2 regions of the Shewanella sp. 10N.286.52.E4 genome follow, and region 2 is predicted to be linked to the other one. Evidence: riboswitches for the same ligand, from Rfam matches in the RefSeq annotation. Region 2 holds a riboswitch; the other holds the start of a gene.

Region 1 (12,433 bases), on a different contig from region 2:
GTATCCGTGATTTCTTAGCTGAACAAGGCGATATCATTCTTAAGCCACTTGATGGAATGGGCGGCGCTTCAATTTTTCGCGTCAAACAGGATGATCCGAATATTGGGGTGATTTTAGAAACCTTAACCGAACACGGCACACGCTATGCGATGGCGCAAGGCTTTATCCCTGAAATTAAACAAGGTGATAAACGCATTTTAGTGGTTGATGGTGAACCCGTGCCTTATTCATTAGCGCGTATTCCAATGAAAGGCGAAACTCGCGGCAACTTAGCAGCTGGCGGAAGCGGTGTACCACAACCTTTATCAGAAAGTGATTTCCATATCGCTCGTACATTAGGTCCTGAGCTCAAAAAACGTGGGCTTATTTTTGTCGGTTTAGACGTGATTGGCGACAAACTCACCGAAATTAACGTCACTAGCCCCACTTGTATTAAAGAAATTGAAGCCGCATTTGATGTCGACATTACTGGCATGTTGATGGATGCCATTGAAGTACGAGTTAATAAACAAGCTTAATCTGTATCCAGCCTATTAACATTGTTGATAGGCTGGTGCTTTAAGTTTTGAACACGATAGTTTTTCAGGATTTACCATGCTAATAAGAACAACACTGAGCTTAATACTCGGGATAACCCTGTGCTTTTCTAATAGCACATTTGCTAACGAACAATTACTAGCAAAAGCTGATACTAAAGCTGAACAAACTGCATCACAGATCCAAGTGCACGTCTCTAGTGTATCGGACACTTCAATTATCAAAGCATCTGACAATGCGGCGAAAAAAGTAGATAACGAAGTCGACCCAACCACATTACCTGCTGATATCGTGGCGCCTATTACCAATATCGCCAGCAAACAAGTCAGAGTATCAACAGCACCATCTAAACCTAAAAACATGGTTATTATGATTGGTGATGGTATGGGACCCGCTTATACAACGGCCTATCGTTATTTCAAAGATAACCCTGAAACAGAAGAAATAGAACAAACAGTCTTCGACCGTTTGTTGGTTGGTATGGCAAGTACCTATCCAGCTTCTGTAAGTGGCTATGTCACCGACTCAGCGGCTTCGGCCACAGCACTTGCCACTGGTTTTAAAACCTATAATGGCGCGATTTCTGTTGATGTAGAGAAGCGTCCTCTCAAATCGATAATGGAGATGGCAAAAGAGCGCGGTTTATCAACCGGCCTTGCCGTCACTAGCCAAGTGAACCACGCCACGCCTGCGGCATTTTTCGCACATAATGAGCACCGCAGAAACTATGTTGAAATTGCTGAAGCTTATTTAGATTCAGATGCAGATGTCATATTGGGCGGCGGGCAAAAATATTTCTCTGATAGCTTACTCAAGCAATTTACTAACAAAGGCTACCAACACATTACTGAATTTTCAGAGCTTGAAAACATTTCTCAACCTAAAGTCCTTGGTCTATTTGCTGAAGTGCAATTGCCTTGGGTCATTGACGATAAGCAAGGCTACAAACTCAGTACATTAACCAAAAAGTCTTTGCAGTTATTATCTCAAAATGAACAAGGCTTTGTGTTAATTGTTGAAGGCAGCCTGATTGATTGGGCAGGACACTCCAATGACATTGCGACTGCAATGGGCGAGATGGACGAGTTTGCTAACGCAATTGAAGTGGTAGAGCAATTTGTACGTGAAAGCCAAGATACCCTAATGGTCGTTACAGCCGATCATAATACCGGGGGTTTATCGATTGGTGCTAATGGTGAATATGCTTGGAAACCAGAGATACTGCATAACATTAACGCTTCACCAAACAAGATTGCAGAGCAGCTTATCGGCACTGATGATTGGCAAGCCAGTTTTAATAAATTTGTCGGCTTCGAAGCTTCTGAGCAAGAACTTAGCACTTTAGATACAGCGAGAATGCAAGGTCAAAAGCAGCTGACTAAGTCAATCATGACCATTATTGATTTACGTACTAACACTGGCTGGACTTCAGTGGGACATACTGCATCAGATGTACAAGTATTTGCTGCAGGGCCTGGTTCGCGTTTATTCAGTGGTCATCAAGATAACACTGAAATCGCAACTAAAATGATGAGTTTATTACCGCAAACCTCAAACTAAACAAGCACTTAATTAGATTTTTAATCAAATTAGTACTGACATTAAGAGCAACCCATTAAATCGATGAGTTGCTCTTTTTATTTGCTCACCATTTACATGTTTGCATCAAGAAGCACACTATTGAGTTGTACTGACGTTGCTCATTTTCAGTGAGTTTAGAGATAAACACTGCACGACTTATTTGCTATAATCCGCCAATAACTATTGGGTTAATTTATTAAGGTCGATTCTGTGCTCACCAACACTTCTCAAGTTCTGCTACGAAACATTCAATTTGTCGAAAACCAGAATGTACTGATTCTAAATCATGAAGCAGATGCCTTAGCTGTTGAATTGCTGGATACTGCTAGCTCAGTGACTGCATTAGCCTTAGATTTTAATCATCATCAAACAATAGCAAAACAGACAAAAGCAAACCTACACTGTTATTTTGGCCATGACGTCCCTGTAGATGCTCAGTTACAAACTTTTGATACTGTGGTGATTTACTTCCCAAAAGCAAAAGCTCTCGCGCCATACCTTTTCCTGTTGGCTGCCAAGCACCTTAATGTTGGCGGTACACTCATTGTCATTGGGGAAAACAAAGGCGGCGTAAAGTCTCTGGCTAAATTACTACCAAACTATTATTCAACCGCGTTAAAACGCGATAATGCTCGTCATTGTTTATTGTTTGTCGCTGAACTTATACAAGCAGCACCTAAGCTGAATATTAATGACTGGGTGAGTCAATATCAGTTGGCCACACCTCAAGGTAATATCACAATCTGCAATTTAGTGGGCGTGTTTAGCGAAAAGAAACTTGATCAAGGCACAGAGCTATTGTTATCACACCTACCCGAGCTCACAGGCAGAGTACTCGACTTTGGTTGTGGCGCTGGCGTTATTAGTGCGGCGATGCTAAAGGCTAACCCGAGTCTTAATATTGATTGTATCGATATTAATGCCATGGCATTAAAAGCTTGCGAGCTGACACTTGAGGCAAATGACATGAAAGCCAATGTATATGCTTCAGATGGGTTTAAACAAATATCTGGTAAATTTGATGGCATCATCTCAAACCCACCCTTCCATGACGGTTTAGCGGCAACCACACAAATTGCTAAAGACTTCGTAAAATCAAGCGCTAACAGCCTGTCAAATAAAGGGGTTTGGCAAATCGTTGCTAACAGAAACCTCCCCTATGCAGACACAATTGCTGAAGAATTCGGACAAGTGAACGTGCCAGCTGAAAACAATAAGTACAAACTATATTTTTTTCATAAGTAACAAAGTTTTAACAGTTATTAGGTTTCTAAGAAAAATATATCATTTAGTGAAAAAACAACTGCGTTCTGACTAGTTTTTATCATAAAAAACCGCTACATTTTGTTAGTTAATAACAAGAACGTCACTAAGGCGCATTGACCTGATAACCTTCTCAGGCTATGAATAAAAGGTATTTTATGTTGGATTGGAGCTTAGCGGTTTTTAATGAAAACCAAACTCAAGTTGAGTTTCGTGTTATCCCCAACACTCATGGGCCAGTGTCTGAAGACGATGTCAGTAAACTGCTAACTCAACCTGAGTTTGCCATGCTGCGCCCCATGCAGCACAACATTCATAATGCTGTTGCCGAAATCAATGCGCTATGTGGTCAAGATAACGGTCAACATGAGTTATTTTTTGTTATTGCTGAGCGTGCTGATGGCAAAGTCATCATAGATATAAACGAAGATAAAATGTCTGCCTCGATGACGTTAGAAGCTGCTTGGGGCGGCAAAGATCCATCACTGCCAATGATCCTCAACGGACTTAAATCTTACAAAGTAAAAATGGGCTTAAGTAAGCCGAAAATTCAATCTCTTATTCAGCAATTAGCCATTCTTCCCCCAGGTGAGTCTTGTGACAGTGTTATCGCCGTCGGTAAATTACCCGCCAACGGTATTAATGCTAGCTTGAGTAGAAAAGTTCCACTTGCTCGTGAGCGATTATTGCAACCACAAGAGCGTGAAGACGGCTCGGTAGATATGCGTAACCTAGGCGCCATGATAATGGTTAAACCTGGTGATGTATTAATGGTTAAAACGCCTGCAACTTCTGGCACTGCTGGATATAACATCCATGGTGAAGCCATATTACAGGTTGAAGGAAAAGATCTGTCGATGCAGCCTGGTAGTGGCACAGAAATCGACCCTGAAGATCCATATAAACTGATCGCTACGGTGGCAGGTCAGCCTGTTGAAAACAAAAAAGGTATGCAAGTCGATGACGTGCTGCAAATTAAAGATGTCGACGTAAAGTATGGTCATGTTGATTTTGAAGGCAGTATTTTAATCACAGGTGACGTTCATGAAGGTATGAAAGTAAAAAGCAGTGGTGACATTACGGTCATGGGCTTTGTTGAATCAGCAACCTTAGAAGCCGATGGTGATGTTATTGTCAGCAAAGGCATTATTGGCAGGCAGATTAAAGAACATGAACTCAGTAATAACATCACAGCGCAAGGGCAAATTTGTGCTCAGTTCGTACAATATTCAAATTTAACTGCCCACAGTGATATTTTAGTGACTAAGCAACTTCTGCATAGTCATTCGCAATCGGATAGCGTTATTACTGTCAGCGATCCTAGCGCAAAGCGCGGTGATTTAGTTGGCGGTAGAGCAACCGCTAAAAAAGGCATTAAAGCTGTCGCCTTTGGTGCAACCGCAGGCACAAAAACAGAACTTTATTGCGCTATGCACCAAGCAGAGCTTAGAGCAGAAGTTAAAGAGTGCGATGCTAAAGCGAAAAAATTAGTTGTGATGGGGCTTGATATCGAAGCTCGGCTCAGAAAACTTCCGCCTAAATCAGAATGGCAAACTGACGCTGGCATGATAGAGCAAGTGAAAATGATGCTCGATGAAAAGAAAGAAGTCGCGAATAACCGTGCTAAAGCAGAGTCTGAGTGTAAACAGTTACAACAAGAGGTCGGAGGTTATTACAGCAAGCACTTTATTCAAGCTGAACAGCATATTTTCTCCAATGTCGAAATCCATATTGGCCCTGCTCAAAATCGAACCCAAAGAGAGCATGGACCTTGTCAGATTAAAAACCTTCATAATGAAATCAGTTTTGATTACGGTAGCCATTAAAACTGATGGTGATAAATGCTATGGATAACATTTGTTGGCCTGCAATTATCAAGCAACAAGAAAGTGAAGAGCTGATTTATCTAGCCAGTGAGAGAGATTGGCTAGAGTTTTGTTGCTTGCAACCACACATCTATGATCACCAAGATCAGCTATTAGACACTGCAGGGCTAACCTTTAATATTGTTATCGAACCGACGATAGACTCAAGCTTGATGCAGGTACCACAACCCACAGCGGAATTACCTCAACTTGAAATAAGCCAACACCCTATCGATATTGTCAGTTTTATCCATTTGGTTCGACAACACGCAGTATTAAACGGCCATTGCTGTAGCGCTAAAATTGTTTTTAGTGATATAAAGCAAGGGATTGAAGCTGTCGCTTATCTTGAATCTATTTAGCTTGAGTCGCCTTTGCCTATCAGGCAGAATGCCTAGCGTTTTTAATAATTGCATCGAACAATGTATCAATTAAATCACACCACCAATCATCAACTTCTCATCATAACAATGGAACAGCTAAATTTATGGAACTGCTGAATATAGAATGCCTTGGTAAACGCCTACGATTAGAAGGCTCCATGGCGGGCTGGCAACAACTATATTGGGACAATCAATTAGTCTCGCAAAAGTCAGCATCTGTAGATAATCAGGCTTTTAACATACATGAGTTTGAGTTATCACGGCCCGCTTCCATGCAAACATCGAGCACTGATGATGTCATTACAGAAGCCAGTAGAAACATCATAAAAGTCCGTCTCGAAGCCGATGTGCAATGGCAGCCGTTTCTCATAAACTATGTAGTGCTCGTCGATAAAGACACCATTGCTGAAGGACAACGTAATACCAAGGATATTGAACAACAAGTTCCTGAAGTTGCCCCAGTAAAAAAACAACAATTCAGTATGGTGGGATTGGCATCTTTAGGATTTAAATTACTTAAAAGTGCCAAAGTGGTTAAAGCGATGCTGGCAGCTGCGAGTGTTGCTGCCTATTCGTGGCTTTTTTCAATCGAGTTTGCCTTGGCATTAATCGCTTGTTTGGTTATCCATGAGTACGGTCATATCAAGGCAATGAAACACTTTGGCATGAAGACTAAAGGCATCTATCTCATCCCATTCATGGGTGGTTTAGCGGTCAGTGACGAGCGCATTAATACCCGTTGGCAAAATGTAGTGATATCTATCATGGGGCCCACATTTGGCTTAATAATGTCGATAGGTTGCATGATAGCTTACTGGGTCACTGGCAATATATTCTTCGCTGGCCTCGCTAGTTTTAACGCCTTACTAAACCTGTTTAATTTACTACCAATTTTACCTTTAGATGGCGGTCATATTTTAAAAAGCATTACCTTTTCGATGAACAGCATGGTCGGGCTTATCGCCTGTATGGCTGGCGCAGCAATCGGTGTGTTCATCAGTTACAGTTTAGGTTTAGCATTACTTGGTTTCTTGTTATTAATCGGTAGCCTAGAAATTGTGTTTGAATGGAAAACCCGCCATCAAAGTCATTTATTACCGTTAGATAGATACGGCCAGATATTTTCTACGATTTGGTATTTTTTAACTGTGGGTATTTTGATTGGAATTATCTGGTACTTTGCAGGCTCTGGTGATGACATGCTGGCTATGCCACTTGAAATATTGAAGAGTTAACAAGAATTAAAGTGGGTTATTTCGAAAGTTTAACCCACTTACCTTACGCAGTTTATATTTGGTATTGAGTGTCCCAAATGATAGCTAAGTTCTAGTCCTAAGTTCTAAGTTCTAAGCACTACGCCCTAAGCCTAAGCCTAAGCTCTAGCTCTAAGCTCTAAGCTCTAAGCTCTAAGCTCTAAGCTCAGGAAAAATCATACATCATTTAATCTCAAACACATTCGTCATCACTTTATACAGCTCAGTACCTTGATGCACTGATGCCGAAGCAAAGTGCAAAACAGGCACGCAATCACAAGGTAAACTCACTGACGTTAACGCTTGTTCTGAGCCATATTGATCAAGTCTTAATAGGGTAACTAACGACTCACCTGCTGCCAGCGGCTTGCCCACTTCTGCACAATATTCTACTAATCCCGCTTTTGGTGCATGAAACTTTTTGTAGTCTTTCAAATAACAGCCCCAGCGCGGCATCTCAGCTGGTAGCACTTTCTCTTCAATCACACCTCGGTGACTCAAATAAGCCAAAATTCCTAGCGCATCTTCTTTAGCGTCGGCCATATCAATGCGCTCTTGGCTAGCCAGTTCTAAGGTAAATGCGGCAACCGGTACATCAAAATGACGTTGTTGCGTGGCGCAATATTGTTGAAGCTGCCACCATGGATAAAAAGCGGCTTCGTCCATCGCACCGCCAAATTCATTTGGAATTATCAATGAAAAGGGAATAGAGAAGAATCCAGCGGCTTCAACATCATATTCAGGACAATATAAATGTTTGGCTGATTTCGGACCAGTATGTAAATCTAATACAATATCAGCGTCGTGGGCCATTGATTGCAAGCTAACCGCAAGGCGGTGTCCTGTGCTTATGCCCCAAGTATTGGCGATACGTTGCTGACAGCTACGGGTTAATAATTCACGAAAAGCCACGACTAACTCAGCATCTGATAATCCTTGGTTTAGTTCAAACCATTGAGGAATATTGCTAATAATATCAGCATGTTCATAATATTCACGATTCCAATTGACCCCAGTGATCGGGTCAAACCGCCCCAGGGTAAACTCGCCACTTTTTTGGTTTATACCTAGTGGGTTAGCAAGTGGAAGACAGCGAATATCACCTAAAATAGTGTATGATTCTAGCAAGGTCATTAGCTGATAAATAACCGCATTACCTTGTACTTCTGCGCCATGAACATTTGCTTGAATGTACACAGAAGGCGCAGCGCTATCGCTTCCTTTAAAACTAAACAAAGGCGCTGTAAGCGCTTGACCAGTGGCCAATTCTCCCAACTCAACTTGCGAAGTCAGTGCTTTAGAAGTACCGGTTGATGCTGTCATTTTTAACCTTATTGGCATTACTTATTCAAATAGATTTTGATGCAATGAATTTACTACATCTGCCGCTTCTGATTCAGCCACTAACACACATAAGTTGTGTGGGCTCGCGCCTTGACAGATCATGCGAACATTATGGTTTTCTAGTACTGAGAATACACGACTACATATGCCAGCTGTTGAAGCGATTTTATTACCAATAATCGCGACTAAAGCGAGATTATCTTCTACTCTAACTCGGCAATGCTGTGATAACTCTTGCAATAACGACTCACTTAATAAGCCTTGACCGCTTGAATCTGAACCGGTTTTATCCAGTGTCAGCGAGACATTAACTTCTGATGTGGTAATTAAATCAACAGAGATTTTATGCTTAGCAAGCGTTGCGAAGGTTTCCGCTAAAAAGCCCTGAGCATGTAGCATTTGTAAGCTATGTAAATTTAGTAATGTTTGATCACGTCTTAAAGCAACGGCGCGAAAAACAGGGACCTCTTCAACTTGATGACGGATCCAGGTTCCGCCCTGCTCAGGTGCTTTACTTGAACCTACAAAGACTTGAATTTTTTGACGAACAGCAGGAAGAATAGTCGCAGGATGCAATACTTTGGCGCCAAAAGTCGCCATTTCAGCGGCTTCATTAAAGCTGATTTCAGGGATCGGTCTAGCATTAGGGGCCAAACGAGGGTCAGTAGTATAAATACCAGCAACATCAGTCCAAATCTCTACCGCATCAGCTTTAAGCGCTTCAGCCAATAAAGCTGCTGAATAATCACTGCCACCACGGCCTAATGTTGTCGTGTGCCCTTCACTGTCTGCACCAATAAACCCTTGAGTTACAATGACCTGTTCATTTAAAAGCGGCGCTAAATGTTCAGCGGCTAAAGAAGCAATACTCTCTATCTGTGGCTCTGCACGGCCAAAGTGACTATCGGTTCTCAGTACTTGTCTTACATCAAATGCACTCGAAGGCGTGCCTTTTTGGCGAATAACTGCTGAAAATAACAATGAAGAACATTGCTCACCCATTGAGAGTAACTCATCAATAATGGCTTTGCTTCTATCTAGCACTAACGCATCACTAAGTACTGACATTCTACTGAGTAGCTTATCAATTGTTGCCGCCACATCTTGTGGGCGCTCTAGCTTATCAACAATGTCATATTGAACTTGGGCAATTTGAGTCAACAAAGCCATACGGCGTTGGTCATTTACGTTGGCTTGAGTCAACTCAACCAGTAAATTAGTCACGCCACTTGAGGCACTCACGACAACAACACGAGTATTAGAATTAGCAAGAATGATACCTGCACAGCGATTCATTGCAGAAAAATCGGCAACCGATGTGCCTCCAAATTTAGCAACAACTAAACTCATGACAGCACCTCAGCAATAGGCTGACTAGCATTTACAGATTGAACAATAAGATTTAAAAACATGATTACGCTCCGAACTTACTTCGTTCGAAGAGCCTGGTGCAGTGATAACGCACCCTTAGAGAAGGGAAACAGCAATCTTTTCACCAGAAGCTCTCCACCAATTAATAGGTGACAATCGTTAGGATTCAGCCTAATCGACCGATATGAAGTTAAACCAATCACTTCGAATATCTCGGCGCTAATCTCCCTCATAAGTCATCATCGGAATAGGTTTTCCTCAGACTCACTACCTAGCTAACGCTCCTCTTCTGTTTCTCCCAATGGAAGAAAGTGAAAAATACCAATAAATGACCATCTAAGTCAATTCAGACTTGTAATAAAGTTACTAAATAACAGAATACTGAAAATACGACATTTAAATGCTTAATCAAACAGGAGAGCTTTTTTGAAGGAATTGATAAGATAAATACTTAAATTACAGCAACAAAGAAGAATACAAAAAACAATCTAATGGATAGTTGAAGCAAATATTATACATCTGCAATAACAAAAATAGCGATTACTGCTCAATGATGTCTTAAAAGGGTTTATATACCTCGCCAATGAATACGTATTTTCAATGCAATTGTGAACCGTCAGTAAGTGATAAATAGTTAGCTCTACAATCCGCTTTCAGAATGAAGCTGTTATTCAACCTTAATCTGCTCTTGCTAGAATAAAACCTACATAAAGATACCATTAACGACTTCTGGGCAGAGATCTCACCTTAATCAACAATACCTAATTAACAATACCTAATTAACAACAATACTTAATTAGCAATAATATCTAAAAATTACTCGTGCAAATCTGGTAGTTCATTCACTAGCTGGGTACGTGTTGTAAAGTCGCCAATCATCACTTCATCATCTGGCGCATCTCCGCAAGCCACTAGAGACAATAAACCTTGGTTCACATAATAAATCGCATGTTGTTTGAACTCTCGCCCTAATTCTAACGCCTGCTGTTTATCAATAAAGACTGCCCAGCTTTTTTCCATATGCGATAAATCAGGAGCTGCGCCAATAAGTGAACGATATGGACTGTTATATTGTTCAATTTTTCGCTGTAAACGACGGTCTAATAACCGATTTTGGCAAGGAGTGAGCACACTACCAAGAGGATTGTGTGCGGTGACAATGGCGAAAGGAATATCATTAGATAAGCGCTGCGTGAGTAAAAATTGTGTTCCTTGATACTTGTGCCAAAGGCTATCAATTAAATTATCCATTATCTAATATTCTCTGTTAATCCCAGTTAAGTGTAGCAAACCCTTATTCACGCTCATAGTCCATGTGATGCAAGTCACAAGAATAATAATTAAATTAAACAGCAAAATCAAAGGCTTATTAAAAAATTCAATTTTGTAACAATTCTAATGCGTAAATTTGTTAACATTTCATTTGTTAACAAATGCCTAAAACGAGTACAATAATCACCACTAGCTAGATTTTGCTACATAACTATAAGTTGTGGCACAAGCTGTTACATTTATCGGTACATTTTTTCACCATTAAATAATCAAGCTTGAGCATTTTGTTCTACATTTTTAGATAACATTAAATATAGAACATTATTAAATTGCCAAGGAACTTTTATGAGCAATTTAATCTCATAGTGTAACGAATCATTGTTTTAATAGATCTTTAGACTGATTGTGAGTGAGTTAAGACTCAGCATACAATGAGAATATGGATTTTTTATGATCACATTTATGTCACGTATGTCTCTTTTAATAATGTATTAAGCTGAGTGTATATAATGTAGCTAGTCATGAAGCGTGTTTTGTTCAGGGCAGACATAGATAAACACCTATCGTGAAATTTATAAATTATCGGCGTTTCATTAATAAACACGCCAACGCCCTAGTGCAACATGACTAGAATCAATTGTTTTTAATTTAGGTAAATAACATGCAAAACCCACACATTCTTATTGTTGAAGATGAAGCTGTAACCCGTAATACACTGCGTAGTATTTTTGAAGCAGAAGGGTATGTAGTAACTGAAGCAAACGATGGCGCAGAAATGCATAAAGCCATGCAGGATAATAAGATTAATCTTGTTGTTATGGATATCAATCTTCCTGGTAAAAACGGTTTATTGTTAGCTCGTGAGCTTCGTGAAATTAACAATATCGGCCTTATCTTCTTAACTGGTCGTGACAACGAAGTTGACAAAATTCTTGGTCTTGAAATTGGCGCTGATGACTACATCACTAAGCCATTCAACCCACGTGAATTAACTATCCGTGCTCGCAACTTATTAACTCGCGTTAATAGTGCTGGTGCAGAAATCGAAGAAAAAGGTTCTGTAGAATTCTACCGCTTCAATGGTTGGAGCTTAGAAATCAACAGCCGTTCTTTAGTAAGCCCACAAGGTGAATCTTATAAGCTTCCACGCAGTGAATTCCGCGCGATGCTTCACTTTGTAGAAAACCCAGGCAAAATCTTAACTCGTGCTGACTTGTTAATGAAGATGACTGGCCGTGAGCTTAAGCCACATGACCGTACTGTTGACGTAACCATTCGTCGCATCCGTAAGCATTTCGAAAGCTTACCTGATACGCCAGAAATCATCGCGACTATCCACGGTGAAGGCTATCGTTTTTGCGGTAACTTAGAAGATTAATTTTCGCTTATTGCGGAAATAAAAAAAGCCAAGTCGATGACTTGGCTTTTTTATTGGCTGTAATTCAGCTTAACGGACAAACTATATTACGAATATTCTTTGGCTAAAGCTCAATCTCGAAACGAAGGGGTAAGCTACGCTTTAAATACCGAGACGTTACTTCTTATGAATGTAGTTTAACTGATC
Region 2 (12,433 bases):
TTTTGTTCAATCTCTTACTAAAGATGAAGCTGGAATAAAGTCACTGCTGATGGCGGGGCGACTAGGTAGCTCGGCAATCTTATTGACGATGTATTTATCTTCATTTTCACCACGTATGCGTTCACTTTCTACATTGAGTAAGAACATTTTCTCTTCGACCACATGGTATATCTGGCCTCTATCTAAGTAGATGACGTTGCCAGTTTTATCCCAATGGAATAGCCCACTATTGTTAAATGGTAACGGGTCTTGGCCCAAGTGCTCAGTGGAGATTGTATATTGATTTGGTGGGATGAGTGTGAGGGTCGTTTTCATACCATCGCAGCTTGGGCAGGGGAAAGTACCTTGATATACGCCAGGCCAATTGACTGTATGTAAGCTGCCTTTGGTAGGATCTGGGTCAAAGCTCAACTGAGAGTCAGAGCATGCTGTTAATATTGAAATGGCCATTAGCATGGCGATTACTGCAATTATCCTTATTGCGTTCATATCTATTCCTTTAATTTTTCCGTGGTTTCATATTCCTTGTCAAACTGCAAATGACACAAGGTCATCGTTTACATCATTAAATAAGTCACCGTTTACATCATTAAATAAGTCAAAGTTAATCATCAGCGAAAATGAACTTAGTGTTCGATATTAAAAAACTGCTTTATGGTATCAATCTGCGTCATAGCGTCTTGATAGCCTAAATCAATTAAAGCACTCGTGTAGGCTTTTTCAAATAATAAATATGACACCACACTTGAGTCTGTTTCACAATCAACCCCAAAAAACTTAAGTAAAATTCTGATAGCAATAGGTAATTCTTTAAAATATCGTGCTGCAATTTCACTCAAATCTTCACTGGGTTTAATCACTAAGGTATCGATTTTACGTAAATGGATTTGTTTAGCATTATTGTCAGGTATCAAAGCTAATGTTGAGTTAATTCGCTCTAATCGCTCTAAGTCACTGTTTAAGGTATCGGAGAAAATGGTATCGAGCAAATGACCTGCAATGGTGGCAGTTTTAGGGTGAGCATCAATCTCATTATGATGTTGTTGATGAGGACTATCGAGATTGATCACCATAATTTTGTCAGCGCCTAAATGAATAGGACTTGATAAAGGAGATAGTTGATGCACAGAGCCATCACCAAAGTAGGCTTGGTTTAATTTAATCGAAGGAAATACTAATGGTATTGCTGACGTTGCCATTAAGTGATCTGTAGTTAACGTGCAGCGGTTTCCTTGTCTTCTCGCTCGTTTCCAGTCACTCACAGTATTATTGGCTTGAAAGAAGCTATAGGAGTGTGAGTCGTTATAGCTTGAAGCATCTAAACTAATGGCTTTTAACGCACCACTACCAATATTGCGTTCAATACGTTGAAAATCAATTAGTTGGTTTAACAGGCCGCGCAGTGGCGCGTTATCTAATAAGCTGCCAGCATCAGTGTTCATTTTGTCGCTTTGCAAGCCTTTAAGCGCCATTTTGCACAGGTGTTTAAATACGCCCCAAAATGAAGAACGATAGACCTTCTTCGTTTCAAAATGACGCCAAACCCAATCTAACTTTTTCACACCAAGATGAAAACATGAAGCGTGAGTGGCTAAAGACGTCGCATTAATTGCACCAGCAGACGTGCCACTGATTATTTCAAACGGAATATGATGATTCCGTGGATACAGTTGAACTAGGGCTTTTAATACCCCAATTTGATAGGCCGCTCTAGCGCCACCACCGCCTAAAACAAGTGCAATTGACTCTGACAACTAAGATCTCCTTTCTTATGACTAACGCCATGATATCAGTATGGTTAATAATATCTGGTTCGACGAGTAATAGAACGATAATTTATTTGGAAATCATTTGTTATTGCCAGATGTTTAGCCATAAAAAAACGCACCATAAGGTGCGTTTTAAATTATCGCCAAATCAATTAGCTTTTGATTGAAGACTTGATGAAATCAACAATTTGATCGAATGGGATATCTTGCTTCTCACCGGTGCGGCGGTTTTTGTACTCAAACACGCCAGCATCGATATTGCGATCACCAATCACGACGACGTGTGGTAAACCCACTAGTTCCATGTCATTGAACATCACACCAGGACGCTCTTTACGATCGTCGAGTAATATCTCGATGCCTTCAGCAGCTAAATCTTTATAAAGCTGTTCAGCCATTTCTTTTACGCGATGAGACTTGTGCATGTTCATCGGTAAAATGCCGACGGTAAACGGAGCCAATGTTTCTGGTAACATCATCCCGCGTTCATCATGGTTTTGCTCAATCGCAGCGGCAACGATACGGCTAACACCAGCGCCATAACAGCCCATCATCATGACTTTAGATTTACCGTTTTCATCGAGTACGGTTGCGCCCATCGCTTCTGAGTAGTTAGTGCCTAACTGGAAGATGTGACCGACTTCGATACCACGTGCAAAGGCATAAACTCCTTGGCCATCAGGTGTCGCTTCACCTTCAACTACGTTACGGATATCCATGGCTTGAGCCATTGGTAAATCACGTTCCCAGTTAATGCCGAAGAAGTGTTTACCTTCTTGGTTAGCACCAGCACTGAAGTCATTGATTACCGCAACATCTTTATCGATGATAATTGGCATTTCAAGACCAACAGGGCCTAAAGAACCAGGGCCTGCACCGATAACGTCTTTGATTTCTTCATCGCTAGCGAACTCAAATGGAGAAAGCACAAGCTCATGCTTTTCAGCTTTTAATTCATTCAGCTCATGATCGCCACGAACAATCAATGCTACTAAAGGTGCTTCTTCAGTGTTGCCTTTAACAATCAATGTTTTCACTGTTTTAGTGATATCGATGTTAAATTGCTCAACTAGCTCAGCGATGGTTTTAGCATTGGGTGTATCAACTAGATTCATTTCTTGAGATGGCGCTGCTAAAGTCGCAGTAGGCTCAGGAGATTCTGCTTTTTCAATGTTAGCGGCATAATCACTACCCGTTGAGTAAGCAATTAAATCTTCACCACTGTTAGCTAGTACGTGGAACTCATGCGAAGTATCACCACCAATTGAGCCAGTATCAGCAATCACTGAGCGGAAAGCTAAGCCCATACGCGTGAAGATATTGTTATAAGCTTCATGCATCGCTGCGTAAGTCTTATCCATACATTCTTGGTTTAAATGGAAAGAGTATGCATCTTTCATCAAGAATTCACGGGCACGCATTACACCGAAACGTGGACGAACTTCATCACGGAATTTAGTTTGTACTTGATAAAGGCTTAAAGGAAGCTGCTTGTATGAGCTCACTTCTTTACGCACTAAGTCAGTAATCACTTCTTCATGGGTTGGGCCAAGTACAAAATCGCGATTGTGACGATCTTGGAAGCGTAACAATTCAGGGCCAAATTTTTCCCAACGGCCAGTTTCAACCCAAAGATCAGCGGGTTGAACCAAAGGCATTAAGATTTCAATTGCACCTGCTTTGTCCATTTCTTCACGAATAATCGCTTCAACCTTACGTAAAACACGTAGGCCGCTCGGTAACCATGAATAAAGACCTGATGCATTACGACGGATAAAACCTGCGCGCAGCATTAATTGATGACTGGCAACCTCTGCATTTGCAGGGGTTTCTTTTTGTGTTGAAAGCAGGTAATTGCTAACTCGCATTCCCATTGTCCACTTAGTAACTATTAATGGGCGACATTTTAGCACTTGCCACGATGTTGTCACCAGATAATTGAACTGTATAAAGCTTTATTATCGGTTGGCGAAAAAGGGAGTGGTCAGTGCCACAATAGCGAGCGTTTGTTGACTCGTGTTGGGAGAAAGCTAAGTTATTAATCTAGTTATATATTTGGCCATGGGGTTTAGGGCATGCCGTCAAATATTAATACATGTAAACAAAGAATATAACGCAGATGATAAGCGAATTAACCTTACTTTATTTATCCTTGAGTAAGTGTAATAAGTCTTAGAGGGCTTCTGTTATTTATCGCGCCTGTCGCCAATGATTTTGGCAGGGTTTCCTGCAACAATGGCAAAATCTGGTACATCTTTTGTCACTATGCTGCCCATACCGACGACGGCTTGGTTACCGATATTCACTCCATCGACAATACCCGCTTGTGCGCCAACCCAAACATCTTCACCAATGGTAATCCCTTTGGCTGTCACAGGTTGTTGGTATATAGGCGAGTCTACCGACATGCCATGATTAAAGGCATATATAGTGACATTATTGGCAATGCGGGTTCTGTCTCCAATGGTAATACCCACTCTACCGCCATCAAACGAGCAACCATGATTAATGGCGACTTCTTTGCCCATGGTGATAGGGCCATGTAAAAACACATCAGCAGCAATCATACATTGGTCGCCGATACGGATATCTCGGCCACGCTCAGCAAATATCCTTGCTTCTGGCGCGATGAAACACTGCTCACCAATATGGACGGTTTCAACTGAAGATAAATGCTGCTGAATATCATCTTGCCAAGGCTTAGCCCAGATTAAGTGTTTTTCTTTTAATGAAAAATAAAGCCAAGGCATCCAAGACAAACGTTTTTTATGTTGTGCTTGATAATCAGGTTTATCTTGAGTCATGGTTATGGGCTTATATTAAATAATGATGGAAGAGTAATACTTGCTTGTTTGTTTGTAAGGGAGAAACCATAGCTAACAAACCGAAGTGGGTTTAATCTCTATCACTTCAATTTTGTCATTATTAAGGTGCCAAAAAATATCGATATCATATAAAGCCACTTGGTATATCTTAGCATCAGCTTTTGCTTTTTTATAAGCAGGGCGAGGGTCTTGAGCTAAAACATCATTCACCACTTGTTTTAAATCAGCCACTTTATTTTCGCTCGAATATTCAGCCAATTGGCTTTCAGCTAATTGACTAAATTGTACGTCAATTAATTGTGGTGCAGATTGCGCAATACCACCACTGGCATTATCAATAGCATCAGAAAAAGGAATATAAGGTTTAATATCAATGATTGGCGTACCGTCTAATAAATCCATCCCCGATATTTCTAAACAGACTTTGCCATTTCGTTGCACAACATTGTGTAATTTAACCACTGACTGACCAATGCCGTTTGGCCTAAACGTTGAGCGAGTGGCAAATACCCCTAGCTTTTCATTGCCACCTAGTCTGGGTGGCCTAACCGTATTTTTCCAACCTTGAGCTAAATTTTCGTGAAAACAAAAAAGTAGCCATAAGTGAGAATATTGCTCAATACCTCTTACTGCATCGATGTTATTAACATGGGGAGCAAGCTCAACCCAGCCACGAACATTGACTAGTCCAGGTTGTCGCGGTATTCCAAACTTTTGTTTGTACGGGGTGCGACATATTGCAACAGCTTCAATTTGAGAATTAAAAGACTGTTCAGAGTATTTATTCATTTATATAACTAATATATTTAAAGGTTATTGAGCTGTGGCTGTTTTAATCGCCTGGCCGACACAAAATGCTTGGGTATAACAAGTATTGGTCTTTTGTTCTGTTAATAGACACTTTTTCACTATTAAGCCATTCGCGCCTAGTTCGACTGCTTTTTTACGTGCTTGGGTGCGTGCATCTGCAATATTAGCTGGCACACCTGATTCTGTTTCTTGACAAGATTCACCTTCAACTAAGCCAACGATTTCATAGGGGCCTTTGGGGCTTGCACCGTCTATATACAATTCAACACTTGTCGGCTTAAAGTATTCATCGATAGCTTCACCATCTAAATTACTATTAAAGGTGTAATTACTTGAACATGCTGATAAAAGTACTGTAGAGAAGAGGGTGATTAACGCAATCGTTTGAGAAGTGTTCATAATACGGCCTAATTTATTTAGAGCATTAAAGAGGAGTCTATATTGCCTACAGTTTACATGGCTTACAGGATTGTGGAAATACTTGATAAAGGCTTATGCAGATAACAAAAGAGCCTACCGAAGTAAGCTCTTTAATTTCAAAAAGGTGAACTTTTATTCCATACCAGGAATTAAAAAGTCTTCCATTTTCTTGCCTGCATCAATTTGGTTTTTAAATACCGTTGGCATACGACCTTGGCCAGTCCACTGAATTAATTCACCATCAACTTCAATTTGGTATTTAGCCGGGCGAGGGGCACGCTTTTTAGGTGCTGGCTTAGCAGTAATTTCGCCTAAGTCTTCAATTGATAAACCACTGTTTTCAATTTGAGCTAATATTTCGGCTATACGTTCATTACGTTCAGCATTCGCTTCTAATTCAGCTTTTTCGTCTTCTTCTCTTTCAGTGATAATCTTTTCTAACTTGACTGAAAGCTCACGTAAATCTTCTAGTGATAACTCTTTTACAGCAGCTTTAAAACGACGACCATGTGTTAAAATTTCTAAAAAGTCACTCATATCAATGTGCATCCTAATGATTTTAATTAATAAGTATCTCAAGTAATTCTGTGGCTATTAAATAATACTTACCAAAACTCTAGATTGTTTAATTGTTATCAAACGAGAGTGTAAATTGATTTGACTATTTAAAATGTTAAAACAAAATAATAGTAGAAAAACACGGTTACTTGAATCGCCTTTAATAATAGAAACTAAATTTGATTGGATCAAATAAAAAATCCTTAAATGAACAAATTTTAAATAAAAAAACGCAAATATCCCGCCTGATAAATAAATAAATGCTTAATACAACTTATTTATACCGACCAAGTTAACAAAAAAAGATATAAACAAGTGTTTGACTTTGGTTGACGTTAACGTTAACAGGACGTAAAGTTGTGCCATATTGCATTGGTGATAGCCAATGTGCCATCCACATACATTGAAGGTGTAGAAGGAAATCCCATGAAAGTATTGGTGCCTGTAAAGCGCGTAGTCGATGCCAATGTGAAAGTCAGAGTAAAGGCTGATAACACAAATGTTGATACTGCTAATTTAAAAATGGCGTTAAACCCATTTTGTGAAATTGCTGTTGAAGAAGCAGTTCGATTAAAAGAAGCGGGAAGTGCGACTGAAGTCGTGGTGGTGAGTATTGGAGCTAAAGCTGTGCAAGAACAGCTACGTACCTCTATGGCACTTGGTGCTGATCGCGCTATTCATGTGCAAACGGATGAAGAGCTAGTGCCTTTATCAATTGCTAAAATTCTTAAAGCGGTGCAAGAAAAAGAACAAGCAGATTTAGTGATTTTTGGTAAGCAATCTATCGATGGCGACAACAACCAAACTGGCCAAATGCTTGCTGCATTAACCCAAATGCCTCAAGCCACGTTTGCATCAGAGCTTAAATTGAGTGCAGACGGCGCAGAAGTAACACGTGAAGTCGATGGCGGTTTACAGACCCTTAAAATGCCATTACCAGCGGTTGTGACAGCTGATTTACGTTTAAATGAACCTCGTTACGCTTCACTGCCTAATATTATGAAGGCGAAGCGTAAGCCGCTTGAGACGCTTTCAATTGATGATTTAGGTGTTAGCTTAAAAGCACACCAAACTATCGTTAAAGTGACGCCTCCTGCTGAACGTCAAGCTGGCATCATGGTGAGTTCAGTAGCTGAGCTAGTTGAAAAGTTAAAAAATGAAGCGAAGGTGATCTAATTATGGCCATTTTAGTATTAGCAGAGCACGACAATGCAAGTTTAAAATTAGACACAGCAAAAGTAGTTAGCGCTGCGACAGCCATTGGCGGTGATGTTCATGTATTAGTGGCTGGCAGTGCATGTGCTGCTGCTGTTACTGCTGCGCAAGCATTAACTGGCGTCAGTAAGGTTTTAGTGGCTGATGCAGCTGCATATGAAGCACAAATGGCTGAAAATTTATCTGAACTCGTGCTTAAACTTGCTGGCGATTACGACTACGTTGTGGCTGCTGCGACAAGTGTTGGTAAAGATACTCTACCTCGCGTGGCTGCGTTATTGGACGTCGCACAAATTTCAGAAGTGATTGAAGTTGTTAGTGCAGACACATTTGTTCGTCCTATCTATGCTGGCTCTGCTTTAGCAACAGTACAAAGTTTAGATGACAAGAAAGTGTTAACTGTGCGCACGAGTGCATTTGATGCAGTCGGCAACGAAGGCAGTGCAGAAGCTGTGGCGGTAGATTTTGTCGCCGAAGCTAAGACTGTGTTTGTATCGCAAACATTGACTGAATCAGAGCGTCCTGAGTTAGGTAGCGCTGGTGTGATTGTTTCTGGTGGCCGTGGTATGGGCAGTGGAGAGAATTTTGCCATTCTTGAAGCGCTTGCTGACAAAATGACCGCTGCTGTCGGTGCATCACGTGCTGCAGTAGATGCGGGTTTTGTACCGAATGATTTACAAGTGGGTCAAACAGGTAAAATTGTTGCGCCTGACTTATATATCGCTGTGGGTATTTCTGGTGCGATTCAGCATTTAGCGGGCATGAAAGATTCAAAAGTGATTGTCGCGATTAACAAAGATCCTGAAGCGCCTATATTCCAAGTCGCAGACTATGGTCTTGAAGCTGATTTGTTTGATGCGATTCCAGAACTTACTAATTTATTATAATCAGTATTTTACCTATTATTTATAGGCTGGTTTAAACAGTAAGTTTTATGCATTTTAGGAAGGTTTTTGTCATATTGGCAAAAACCTTTTTTGTTTTATAGCCAGTAAAATCGCCATGCGTGGCAGTAAACTCAAGTTAGACAAGAGTAAATTAGTCAGTAGCTACATTTTTGTTTTAGATTAGTCATTTCAGCCTTAGATATTTATTACCGTTGTGAATAACCCAGCCATTGATTTGTTTTTATTGCATATTTCTTCATTTTGACAAGTTTATATGGCTTTTAAAGCCTTAATAATCAAACTCAATAATTAAGGTCTTAATAATTAAGCTTTTAGCCTAAATACCTCGGTTCGGCCTTTATTGATAATGCATAGTCTGATGCTTTAACTTTTTAAAGGGAGTGACTTGTTAGGTGAAAAACAATCATAAACGAATGGGGTGGATTAGTTCTTGATTGTTATTCAATAGCAATACTTTCAAGGCATTTACTTATTGATTATGACTTGTCACGCATCTATACAGACACATACGCACGCAAGCACGCACTGTCTAGCGTTAAATAGCATCTTAAATTAAGTTTGAGTATTAAGTCCGTTGATTTTATCAAACAAAAATTATCTCGCAGAGCAGTACAACTTAATCAGGTCTGTAAAATAGTATTACCCCTCCTATTTGGTCAAACATCCCTTGAAATGGTGATATTGATGGATAAAACAACGCTTGCTAATAAATCGTTACACCCTTGATAAGCCGCTGTGGCGTTTTTTGATTGTGATGTTATTTCTCACAAGATAAGCTACTTTTATCTGGCAATTAACCTCGCGCTTATGTTTGTATAGTGGCGTGTATCGGCAGAGAGCTTCAAATAAGGCTCTCACTGTGCAGAATACATAAGTAGAGGCGCATCAAATATCAGTAAGTTTACGTTGGGTGATACCAATAACTTAAACGGAAAGGATTTGGTGCCGAAGCGAACTGGTTATATCAAAACCGTTTGCTGGGGCAGTTTCCGAAAGGGGCTGCACTGTCATAGTAATTTTTATCCGTGAGGATAAAACAATGGATATCGATGTTGATATCGATATTACTGTGGAGTGCTACTGAAAAGATCCTTGTCTTCGCTTTCTGCGTTGTCTTGCCTTATCAGTTATCCTCCATTCGTACTCAACGAAGAAATTATAAAAAATGATGATAACAAGTTACGCCGATTCGGCACTTTCGCTTTTGCCGCCTGTTGTGGCAATTATTCTTGCAGTGGTCACACGTAAAGTGCTTCTTTCACTTGGCTTAGGTATTCTTGCCGGTGTGGTGCTTCTAAGCGACTTTTCAATAGGTACTGCAGCAAGTCACCTCTTTAGCACTGTAACCAGTCTAGTATGGGATGATGGCGCGCTAAACGCGTGGAATTTACAGATCATCGGCTTCTTAGTGGTACTTGGGATGATCACCGCGTTAATCACAGTCAGTGGTTCAGCTCGCGCTTTTGCCGATTGGGCACATCAACGCATTCGTAATAAGCGTGATGCCAAACTGATGACTATGTTCTTAGGTTGTGTGGTGTTTATTGATGACTATTTCAACAGCATTGTTGTTGGCTCAATCGCACGTCCTATTACCGACCGTTATCATATTTCTCGCGCTAAGTTAGCCTATTTGCTCGATTCAACAGCTGCGCCAGTTTGTGTTATCTCACCCGTTTCTAGCTGGGGTGCATATATCATCGCATTAATCGGCGGTATTTTAACGGCACATGGCTTTGCTGACACTGGACACCTAAGCGTCTTTTTACAAATGGTGCCAATGAATTTCTACGCCATTTTTGCTTTATTACTATTACTTTGTGTGGCTATCTTTGGCTTAGATATTGGCCCAATGCGTCAACATGAACGTAATGCGCAAAAAGGCGAATTGTTTGACGAAAGCAAAGGCTTACCACCAGGTGCAACGGCTGATTTACCAGAAGCGGATACGGGTAAAATTCTAGGTCTATTCCTACCGATTTTTGTTTTGGTGGCAGCGACGATTTACTTTATGGTTGCAACTGGTGCGGATGCACTAACAAGTGAAGGCCTAAAGTTTAGCGTACTAGGTGCTTTTGAAAACACTGAAGTGAGTGAGTCATTATTTTACGGGTCACTTGTGGGCTTAGTTGTGACGGTACTACTGACAATTCAACAAAAAATCAGTGCTAGCATGATGTTTACTGGCCTTAAGGTCGGCGGGAAATCAATGCTACCTGCTATCTACATCTTGTTATTTGCTTGGACCATCGCATCAGTGATTGGTGAGCTTGAAACAGGTAAGTACATGGCAAGCCTTGCTACTGGTAATATCCCGTTTGCATTATTACCTGCAGTATTATTCTTGCTTGCTGGTTTAACCGCTTTCTCAACCGGCACAAGCTGGGGGACGTTCGGTATCATGTTGCCAATCGCAGCTGATATGGCAATGGGCAGTGACAGCACTATGATGTTACCTATGCTTGCAGCAGTATTATCTGGTGCAGTATTCGGTGACCATTGTTCACCAATCTCGGATACCACCATCTTGTCGTCAACGGGTGCGAGCTGTCATCACTTAGACCACGTAATGACGCAATTACCGTATGCCTTGATTGTCGCTGTTATCAGTATTGTCGGTTACACAGTGCTTGGTTTTACTGGCTCTGTTGCAATGGGCTTTATTACTTGTTCAGTGTTATTTGTACTGGCAGTATTAGGGCTTAAAATAGCAACTAAGTAACGACTGTTTTTTATATTCAGTCATAAAAAATGCCACTCAATAGAGTGGCATTTTTGTATTTACTGTATACGTTAGGCTAATTAATTTAAGCCGCGGCGCTCAAGTAACCCTTCCGTAGTTGGCGCTTGGCCTCTGAAGTTTTGGTACGCTTCCATCGGCGGTACGCTGTTGCCCACTTCACGAATCGTTTTTCTAAACTTCATGCCTATTTCGCGATTTAAACCACCTTGAGTTTGCACGTAAGCAAAGGCATCAGCGGCAAGAATTTCACTCCACATATAAGCGTAATAACTTGCTGAGTAACCGCCAGGGAATGCATGCGCAAAGTAGGTTGAGCGGTAACGTGGCGGCACTGCAGGCAAATCAACGCCGTGTTTTTTCAACGCATTGGCTTCGAATTGCTCAACGTTCTGTAAAGGAGCATCAGCGTCCAGTGCATGCCATTCTAGGTCAAGCAGAGCTGCAGACATATACTCTAACGTATCGAAGCCTTGGTTAAAGCTTCGTGACGCTAATAGTTTTTGCAGCAAGTCATCAGGGATAGGTTTACCCGTATCATAATGCTTGGCGTAATTAGCAAGTACTTTGGGATGTGCGGCCCAGTCTTCTTCAAAGGTTGACGGGAATTCTACAAAGTCACGTGAAACAGAAGTTCCCGCTAGTGATGGGTATTTCACTTTTGAGAACATACCATGAGTACCGTGGCCCATTTCATGGAACATAGTCGTTGCTTCATCGTAGCTCACAAACGTTGGCTGGCCTTCAGGCGCCTTTTTAATGTTCATCACGTTTACGACGACAGGCTTTTGATTTAATAGCTCTGACTGGCCAACAAAAGAGCTCATCCATGCGCCGCCACGTTTGCCTTCACGGGCAAAGTAATCAGCGTAGAAGATAGCCATGCTTGACCCGTCTTCATCAAACATCTCGTAAGCTTTTACGTCTGGATGATAAACAGGTAAGTCTGGGCGCGGCTTAAGCGTTACGCCGTAAAGTTCTTGTAAGGTAAAGAAAACCCCATCTTCAAGTACGCGATTAAATTCAAAGTAAGGCTTGATTGATGCTGAATCTAAGTCAAATTTTTCTTTACGCACTAGCTCAGCGTAATAAGCCCAGTCCCATGGCGCTAGAGTAAAGTCGCCGCCGGTTTTGTCAATCATCGCTTGAATGTCTGCAGCTTCTTTTTGGGTGTTTTCAACAACCGCA

Evidence for each region. Region 2 has a riboswitch for lysine ahead of AB4153_RS16140 (Na+/H+ antiporter NhaC family protein). Riboswitches for the same ligand answer to the same signal wherever they lie in the genome.
Region 1: another riboswitch for lysine. It lies ahead of lysC (lysine-sensitive aspartokinase 3); the one in region 2 lies ahead of AB4153_RS16140 (Na+/H+ antiporter NhaC family protein).

Annotation. Positions count from the first base shown of each region.
Region 1 is NZ_JBFRJJ010000010.1:103,425-115,857, forward strand. Features, by position in the region: gene gshB (glutathione synthase) at 1-518, shown strand, start outside; gene AB4153_RS05565 (alkaline phosphatase) at 595-2,097, shown strand; gene AB4153_RS05570 (methyltransferase) at 2,329-3,363, shown strand; gene AB4153_RS05575 (DUF342 domain-containing protein) at 3,540-5,207, shown strand; gene AB4153_RS05580 (DUF4144 family protein) at 5,228-5,608, shown strand; gene AB4153_RS05585 (site-2 protease family protein) at 5,734-6,864, shown strand; gene AB4153_RS05590 (succinylglutamate desuccinylase/aspartoacylase family protein) at 7,066-8,205, opposite strand; gene lysC (lysine-sensitive aspartokinase 3) at 8,227-9,576, opposite strand; lysine riboswitch at 9,718-9,894, opposite strand; gene AB4153_RS05600 (DUF3293 domain-containing protein) at 10,414-10,848, opposite strand; gene arcA (two-component system response regulator ArcA) at 11,531-12,247, shown strand.
Region 2 is NZ_JBFRJJ010000028.1:3,960-16,392, reverse strand. Features, by position in the region: gene AB4153_RS16185 (copper resistance protein NlpE) at 7-489, opposite strand; gene AB4153_RS16180 (patatin-like phospholipase family protein) at 627-1,754, opposite strand; gene AB4153_RS16175 (proline--tRNA ligase) at 1,922-3,637, opposite strand; gene AB4153_RS16170 (acyltransferase) at 3,956-4,573, opposite strand; gene tsaA (tRNA (N6-threonylcarbamoyladenosine(37)-N6)-methyltransferase TrmO) at 4,646-5,383, opposite strand; gene rcsF (Rcs stress response system protein RcsF) at 5,408-5,803, opposite strand; gene AB4153_RS16155 (H-NS family nucleoid-associated regulatory protein) at 5,957-6,361, opposite strand; gene AB4153_RS16150 (electron transfer flavoprotein subunit beta/FixA family protein) at 6,809-7,558, shown strand; gene AB4153_RS16145 (electron transfer flavoprotein subunit alpha/FixB family protein) at 7,561-8,484, shown strand; lysine riboswitch at 9,373-9,593, shown strand; gene AB4153_RS16140 (Na+/H+ antiporter NhaC family protein) at 9,671-11,227, shown strand; gene AB4153_RS16135 (M3 family metallopeptidase) at 11,308-12,433, opposite strand, start outside.